One region of the Phytohabitans sp. LJ34 genome, then DNA from elsewhere that is predicted to be linked to it. Evidence: riboswitches for the same ligand, from Rfam matches in the RefSeq annotation. Region 1 holds a riboswitch; the other holds the start of a gene.
What was found. Region 1 has a riboswitch for thiamine pyrophosphate ahead of thiE (thiamine phosphate synthase). Riboswitches for the same ligand answer to the same signal wherever they lie in the genome.

Region 2: it holds a riboswitch for thiamine pyrophosphate, as region 1 does, so the genes downstream of both, ACTMTJ_RS25855 (ECF transporter S component) here and thiE (thiamine phosphate synthase) in region 1, are expected to answer to the same signal.

What each region holds. Positions count from the first base shown of each region.
Region 1 covers NZ_JBQHDG010000001.1:268,242-272,399, reverse strand. The annotation lists gene ACTMTJ_RS01350 (thiazole synthase) at 1-71, opposite strand, end outside; gene thiS (sulfur carrier protein ThiS) at 74-274, opposite strand; gene thiO (glycine oxidase ThiO) at 271-1,296, opposite strand; gene thiE (thiamine phosphate synthase) at 1,293-1,916, opposite strand; TPP riboswitch at 1,910-2,018, opposite strand; gene ACTMTJ_RS01330 (copper resistance CopC/CopD family protein) at 2,427-4,136, opposite strand.
Region 2 covers NZ_JBQHDG010000015.1:88,562-92,719, forward strand. The annotation lists gene ACTMTJ_RS25845 (energy-coupling factor transporter transmembrane component T family protein) at 1-85, opposite strand, end outside; gene ACTMTJ_RS25850 (ABC transporter ATP-binding protein) at 82-1,458, opposite strand; gene ACTMTJ_RS25855 (ECF transporter S component) at 1,455-2,027, opposite strand; TPP riboswitch at 2,081-2,198, opposite strand; gene ACTMTJ_RS25860 (permease) at 2,357-3,313, shown strand; gene ACTMTJ_RS25865 (TIGR03943 family putative permease subunit) at 3,310-4,044, shown strand; gene ACTMTJ_RS25870 (sugar isomerase domain-containing protein) at 4,037-4,158, shown strand, end outside.

The sequences.
Region 1 (4,158 bases):
ATGTCCAAATTGGACGCCCCGCCGGTGCCGAGGATCAGCCTCGACCGCAGCTCCACGCCAGCAATCTGCACGGCTAACCCCCCTGCGCCGCGGTCAGCACCTCGACCTGGTCACCGTCGCGCAGCGCCGTGCCCGGCCAGCCGGCGCGCGGCACCACCTCGCCGTTGACCGCGACCGCCACCCCGCGCGCGACCGACGTCACGACCCGTACGACGTCGGCGACGGTCGCGCCGTCGGGCACGGCCTGCGGGTTGCCGTTGACGACCACCTTCATGCGAACCTCCCAGGTGCGAACGGCCCCAAAATCGGATCCGGCACCCCGGTCTCCACCAGGTCGGCGACCAGGTCGGCGGTGAGCGGGGTGAGCACGATGCCATGGCGGTGGTGGCCGGTCGCCACGATCACGCCGTCGCCGAGCGGGCCGATCAGCGGCGCGTTGTCGGGCGTGCCGGGGCGGTGGCCGGCGATCGCCTCGGCCAGCTCGTACTCGTAGATCTCCGGCACCAGGTCGGCGGCGGCGCGCAGCAGCTCCACCACCCCGCCGGCGGTGACGTGCGCGTCAGCGCGCTCCTCGACGGTGGCCCCGACGACCACCTCGCCGTCCAGTCGCGGTACGAGATAGATGTGCCTACCGTCCGCGTACCCGCGAATGACGTGGGAGAAGCCCGGCGGTTGGTGGCCGGGCGCGCGGAGGCGGAGGATCTGGCCCTTGACCGGACGGACCGGAAGGCCGGTGAGCGCGGCCGAGCCGGTGCCGGCGGCGACGACGGTGACCCGCGCGGGCCCGGGCTCGCGGACGGTGGTCACGCCCGCGGCGGCCGCGGCCCGGCGCAGCGCCGGCACCAGCCGGCGCGGGTCGACCTGGTGATCGCCGGGCGCGTGCGCGCCGCCACGCACCCGCGGCGACAGGAGCGGCTCGCGGTCGCGCAGCTCCGTGGGGCGCAGCGGCGTGATCGGGAGTCCAAGACCCGCCTGGTACTCGCGCAGCCGCTCCGCCTCGGCCATGTCGTCTCCGGTCAGCGCGACGACGAGCGTGCCCTCGGCGCGGTAGCCGATCTCCTCGGTGCCCAGCTCGGCCGCGAACGCGGGCCACCGCTTCGCGGACTCGACGAGGAGGGCGGTGAGTGCGGCCTCGCCGAAGTACGCCTCGGCGACCGGCCCGAGCATGCCGGCCGACGCGTGCCACGCGCCCGGCCGCCCGTCGTCGACCACCTGCACCGCCATGCCACGCGCCGCGCACCGCCAGGCGATCGCCAGCCCGATGGGGCCGGCACCGACGACGGTGACGTCGTTCATTTCAGGGCGTCCCAGAGCGCCCTGGCGGCCTCGGCCGGATCCGGGGCCCGGGACAGCGCGCCGATCACGGCAACTCCGTGCGCGCCCGCCGCCCGCAGCTCGGGTATCCGCTCGGCCGTCACCCCCGCGATCGCGATCACGGGCACGTCCACCGCGCTGGCCACGGCGGCGACCCCGTCGACCCCGATCGGCGGGGGGAGGCCGTCTTTCGTGGTGGTCGCGTAGGCCGGCCCGACGCCCAGGTAGCTGGCCCCGGCGTCGACGGCCGCCTTGGCGGTCGCCGGCTCGCGCGCGGTCGCGCCGAGGATCGCCCGCGGCCCGAGCACCCGCCGCGCCGCCGCGACCGGCAGGTCGAGCGCGCCCACGTGCCCGCCGTCGGCACCCACCGCCAGGGCGATGTGCAGGCGGTCGTTGACCAGGCAGGTCGCCCCGGCTTCGGCACAGAGCGCCCTTACCCGCGCGGCCAGCTCGTAAGCGTCGCGGTCGGTCGCGTCGTCTTCCACCCGCACCTGCACGGCGAGCTGGTCGCCGGCGGTCTCGAGGGCGGCGGCCACCACAGCGAGCGGCTCACGCCCGGGGCGGGTGTCGGTGATGAGGTGAAGCCGGGGAAACGGCCGCATGCAGCACTCCTCCCTGCGCCGGCATTACCCGGATCAGGTTCGACGGTCGAGGGCTGCATGCCCTCCTCTCAGCCCGGTGCACCGGGCTCCCGTGGGTCACTCCTTCGGCGAGAGTACGACGCCGTTAACGCCGCCGTAAAGAGGACGGCGAGTGAGACGCGCGTTACGCCATGATGCCTGGGTGCCCCGCCGCGCCCGCGTACCGAGGTCGATGGGCTTCGTGCCGTTCAGGGCCAGCACCGCGATCGCCGAGGGCCGCCTCACCCGCGCGATGCTGCGCGGACCGGCGTGGCGACGGCTTCTCCCGGACGTGTTCGTCAGTGCCGAAACGCCGCTCGACCATCGCCTGTGGTGTGACGCGGTAGCCCTGCTGCTGCCCGAGGGCGCGGCCATCGCTGGTTTGAGCGCCGCCTATCTGTGGGGCGTCAACCTGCTGCCGCCCGATGCGCCGGTGGAGGTGGCGATGCCACCGGATCAGCGGATACGCACCCATCCGCGGTGTTCCAGTCGTCAGCTGGCGGGCACTTCCACCGTGGTGCGGACGGTCGCTTGGTTGAGGTCGTCCAGGCGGATGGTCAGGGTCAGGTCCCACTTGCCGGGGTAGGGGAAGGTGATCGCGCCGATGCCCTGGTTGCCGCGGAGCGAGACCACGGCGTTGGGGATCGGCGGGATGCCTTTGTCCGGGAGGGCGGTCGTCACCTTCCACTCGGCGACCTCGACCGGCTTGCCCGCGGGCGTGTAGACGAACGCGTGCAGCGTGTTGTTTTCACCGATCTGCACGGGAAAGATCTCGAACTGCACCGAGTAGATCGGGCTGTTGAGCGTCGTGGAAAAGCCGACGGCCTCGGCGGCGGCCTGTGCCTCGATGTCGGCCGAGCGGCCCGGCGTGGTCTGCACGAGCATCGAGCTCGCCGCCAGCACGACCGCCGCCAGCCCCAACTCGGCCGCGACAAGGCGGCCCAGGCGGGCCGGCGAGCGGCGCATCACCAGCCGGCGGGAGAAGAACGCGACCGACAGCACCGCGCCCAGCAGGCCGGCCTTGAGCAGGATGAGCTGGCCGTAGCGGGTGTCGAAGAGCGCGCCCAGCCCGCCGATCTCGATGACCGCCTGCACGACGCCGCCGAGTACGAGCCAGCACACCGCGACGGCCGCCCAGCGTGACCAGACGGGCAGGATCACGCCGAGCACGCGCTGGTCGGCCCAGCCCTTGCGCAGCACGAAGCCGACCAGCGTGACGAGGCCGCCCAGCCACACCGCCATGCTGGCCAGGTGCACGGTGTCCGCGACCGCCGACACGGGTGGCAGCGGGGATGCCGCCGCGTGCCCTGCGAGCGGCCAGGTGAGCAGCCCGAGCGCGCCGAGCAGTGCCAGCGGAAACGGTGACCGCCGCACCCTGGCCGGGGCTTGCGTCGCGCTCTGCACGGGCGGACCGCCGGCGCCGACGAGCGTGCGGGCGCGCACCGTCACCGGGAACGGCGCGCGCACCGGCGAGTGGACACGCAGCAGCGCCACCACCGCGACGAGCACGGCAAGCCGCACCGCGGTCCAGAGGCCGAACGAGCTCAGCGCCACGTCGCGCAGCTCGCCCAGCGACACGTCGAACGGGCCGGCGCCCGAGGTGTACGGCGCCTGGAGCCAGAACGTGCCCACCGTGCTCACGCCCACGAGCCCCAGCCCGGCCAGCACGAGCCGCATGGGGCGGCGGGTGGGGGTGCGGCGCGGCCACAGCACCGCCAGGAAGAGCAGCGGCCCGACGGCGAGCGTGAGCCCGACGTAGCCGGCGTACTTGGTGATCGCCAGCAGCACGCCCACCGACGGGTCGTCCTCCAGCGCGGACGGCGCGGTCTGCGAAGGTGCGCCGACGGAGAACATGAAGCCGCCCGAGAGCGGGTGCCCGTCGGCGGAGATGATGCGGTAGCTGACCAGGTAGGTGCCGAGCGGGCGGTCGGCGACCCGCACGTCCAGCGTGAGTGTGCCGCCCGACGCGACCGGGTCGCCGGTGTTGATCCGCTTGCCGTCCGGTGCGATGACCTGCGTCCGGCCGGGGATCACGCCGACCGGCTCGTTGAACGTGAGCGTGACCTTGGTCGGTGACGAGCCGATCACCGAGCCCTGCTCGGGCGTGGTCGACACGAGGGCGGCGTGCGCGCTGGCCGGGGCGGCCGGCACGAGAAGGGCCAGGCACAGCCCAGCCAGCAGCGCCGCCGCCCAGCGTCTCATGCAGTGTGGTTCGGATTTGGCC
Region 2 (4,158 bases), on a different contig from region 1:
CGAGTGCGACGGTGAAGACGAGCGCCGCGGCCACCTTGGCGACCGGGTTACGCCGCGCGAGGACGGCGTGCGGGGTGCGTTTCACAGCCTGACCGTCCGGTCAGCCAGGGCCGCCACGAAGTCCGGGTCGTGCGTCACCGTCACGATCCCGCGGCCCTCGTCGCGCAGGCCGGCGAGCAGGTCGACGAGCTCGATCCAGGTGCGCCTGTCCTGCCCGAACGTAGGCTCGTCCAAAACCAGCAGTGCCGGGGCTGCCGCCAGCGCCGTCGCCACGCTCAGCCGCCGCGCCTCACCACCGGAGAGGGTGTACGGGTTGGCGCCGGCCAGCCGTTCCAGTCGCAGGCGGGCGAGCAGCCCGTCCACTGTGGACCTGACCGTGGCGTCAGGCAGTCCCGTTCGCCGGGGGCCGAACGCCAGCTCGTCGTACACAGTGGACGTGACGAACTGGTGCTCGGGGTCCTGAAACACCGATCCGATCCGCCGCGCCAGGGCGGGCGCGCGCCAGCGGTGCGGGGGAGTGGCCACGTCGGGGCCGGCGAGCGCGGCGGTGGCCGCGATCCGACCGCCGTCCGGCTTGAGGAGCCCGCCGAGGAGGAGGGCCAGCGTCGACTTGCCCGTGCCGTTCGGACCGAGGATGGCGAGTGCCTCGCCGTCTCGTACCAGAAGATCGACGGCGGGCAACCGACCGCGGACGGTGGCCCGTTTCGCGGCGAGCAGCCCTTCTCCCGGCGGCGCGTCAGCGCGCCGGGGCGCCACCGGATGGCCCGGCACCCACACGCCCTCGGCGGCCAAGCGGTCGCCGTGGTTGGCGAAGACCTCGTCCGGCGGGCCGTCGGCGCGGAGCCCGCCGCCGGGATCGAGGACGACGACCCGGTCGACGAGCGGGAGTGCCTCGGCGACCCGGTGCTCGACAAGGACGACGGTGGTGCCGGCGTCGAGGGCTTCGCGGAGGGCGCCACGTACCAGGTCGGCGCCGGCCGGATCGAGGTTGGCGGTGGGCTCGTCCAGCAGCAGCACCTCGGGGCGGAGGGCGAGCGCGCCGGCCAGCGCCAGCCGCTGCTGCTCGCCGCCGGACAGGGCGGCGGTGGAGCGGTCGCGGCCGTAGGGAAAGCCGACCCGGGCCAGCGCCTCGTCGACCCGGGGCCAGATCTCCGCGGCCGGCACGGCGTGGTTTTCCAGCCCGAAGGCCACGTCGTCGCCGGCCCGCGCCATCACGAGCTGGGTCTCCGGGTCCTGGAAGACGATGCCGACCCGCCCGTCGACCTCTACCGTGCCCTCGGACTCGCCCGAGTCGGCGGCGAGCAGCCCGGCGAGCGCGGCCAGCAGCGTGCTCTTGCCGGCGCCGGACGGTCCCAGCAGCAGCACCCGCTCGCCGCGCTCGACGCGCAGGTCGAGCCCCCGGACGGCCCACGCCTTGCGCCCCGCGTGCCGCCAGCCGAAGCCCTTGGCCCGGATCACACCAGTGCTCGGTCGCGCCCCGCCGGGAAGCGGTCGAGCACGCCCGTCTGGGCCAGCGCCCTGGTCAGCGCCCAGGCGCCCACGCCTGCGATGACCGCCGAGCTGAGCACGAGGAGGGCGGCGTAGGCCCACTTCCAGGCGGCGCTCGTGTCGGGGTAGTACCTGCTCAAGTCGAGCAGAGTGGCCGCGACGCCGGCCAGCGCCCCGCCGACGATCGCGGTGGGCAGGCGCCAGCTCCGGTAGCCGGTCGCCGCGAACGCGAACTCGCCCGCCGCGCCCTGAAACAGCCCGTAGAGCAGTGTCTCCAGGCCCCACGGTGAGCCGAAGAACGTCGAGACGGTGGCGGCCACCAGCTCGGTGAAGACGCCGGCGCCCGGCTTGCGGATGACCAGCGGGCCGAGCACGGCCGGGACCAGCCAGATGCCGTAGACGAGCGCGCGGCCGGGCAGCGGGATGGCGCTGGCCGGGCCGTCCCACAGCAGGCCCCAGGCCCAGAAGATGACGCCGAACGCGACGCCGAGCACGGCCGCGACCACGACGTCGACGGTGCGCCAACGGTTGTTGTTCATGTGAAAACCTCCCAGTCCTCGCGAACCAGGAGAAGACGCACGCCGGCGATCGGCGAGCCTGAGAATCGACTCCCTGCGCTGGCATTACCCAGATCAGGTTCGAGGGTCTGCGGCCGCCTCGGTCCTGCGGCAACCGCACTCTCAGCGCTGTGCGCTCCCCTGTCGGTTGTTTCCGCCAACGTTAACACCGGCTACCCTGAGGCGGGCCGCGCGAGTGAAGGGAACCACCTGCTGTGACTGCCGCAGACCGCGCGACTGTGCAGCCCGACGGCGACGAGATCGACTGGACGCCCCCGCCACCACCCGAAGAGCCTCAGCCGCGCCGGCGGATCTTCGGCGACCGCATCGGTTCGGTCGAGATCCTGGCGGTGCTGCTCGTCCTGCTCGTGCTCTTCCGGGGCCCGGTCGCCGACGCCATCTCCAACCCGCGCCTACAGACCTGGACCACCGTGTTCGTGTCGGTGATGGTGCAGGCGGTGCCGTTCCTCGTCTTCGGGGTGGTGCTCTCCGCCATCATCGCCGTGTACGTGCCGCGCTCCTTCTGGGCCCGCGCGCTGCCCCGCCACCCCGCGCTCGCCGTGCCGGTGGCGAGCTGCGCGGGCGTGGTGCTGCCTGGCTGCGAGTGCGGTGCCGTGCCGATCGCCGGCTCGCTGATCCGCCGCGGGGTCACGCCCGCGGCCGCGCTGGCCTTCCTGCTCGCCGCCCCGGCGATCAACCCGATCGTGCTGGCCGCCACCGCCGTCGCGTTCCCGAACAACCCGGAGATGGTGGTTGGCCGAGGGGTGGCCAGCCTGATCGTCGCCATGATCATGGGGTGGCTCTGGCTGCGTCTCGGCAAGGCCGAGTGGATCCGCCTGCCACACCGTCCCGACATCGACGGCATGCCGAAGGCGCGGGCGTTCTGGGCGTCGGTGCGGCACGACGTCGTGCACGCCGGCGGCTTCCTCGTGCTCGGCGCGATGGCCGCCGCGACCATCAACGTCGTGGTGCCCGAGCGCTGGCTGCAAACCCTCGCCGACAACCCGGTGCTCTCCGTGCTGGCGCTCGCCGTGCTGGCCGTGCTCCTGTCGATCTGTTCGGAGGCCGACGCGTTCGTGGCCGCTTCGCTCTCCCAGTTCTCGCTCACGTCGCGGCTGGTCTTCCTGGTGGTCGGCCCGATGGTCGACCTCAAGCTGATCTCGATGCAGACCGGGGTGTTCGGCCGCCGGTTCGCGTCCCGGTTCGCCCCGGCGACGTTCGCGATCTGCGTCCTCGCGGCCGTCGGCGTAGGGGCGGTGGTTCTATGAACAAGCAGGCGCAGGCGGTGGTCATGCTGCTGTTCGGCGGCGCGATCGTCCGGGCCAGCGTGACCGACATGTACCTGCGGTACGTGAAGGAGTCGCTCCGGCCCTTCCTGATCGCGGCTGGTCTCGTGCTGATCGCGGCCGCGGTGATGACGCTGGTGCACGAGGTGCTCCGGCCCCGGGACGCCTCCGCCGGCGAGCACGCCGACCACGACCACGGTGACGGCAAGCCGCACCGCGAACCGTGGGTGGCCTGGCTGCTCATCCTGCCGGTGCTGGGCCTGCTGCTGGTCGCCCCACCGGCCCTCGGGTCGTACGCGGCGGGCCAGGCCGGCACCGCCCTCTCCAGCCAGCAGATATCCGACTACCCACCGCTGCCGGCCGGCGACCCCGCCAAGATCAGCGTGCTCGACTACGCGTCGCGGGCGGTCTTCGACAAGGGCGTCTCGCTCGGCGACCGCACGGTGCAGCTGACCGGCTTCGTGGCGCAGGGCCCCAACGGCGAGCCCATCCTGGCCCGGATCATCCTGAGCTGCTGCGCGGCCGACGGGCGCCCGATCAAGGTGGGCATGTCGGGCAACGCGCCCGCCGGGCTGGCCAACGACACCTGGGTCGAGGTCGTCGGCAAGTACACCGACCAGACCGTCACCGACCCGGTCAACGAGGAGAGCATCCCGTACATCGAGGTCGAGACCTGGACCCAGATCGACCCGCCGAAACAGCAGTATGAGTGAGGAGCTGAGCGCGGACGGCTTCCTGCGCACGGCTGTCTCGACCATGGAAAAGGTCGCGGCCAGCCAGCGCTCCCAGGTCGCCGTGGCGGCCGACCTCATCGTCGCGGCGCTGCG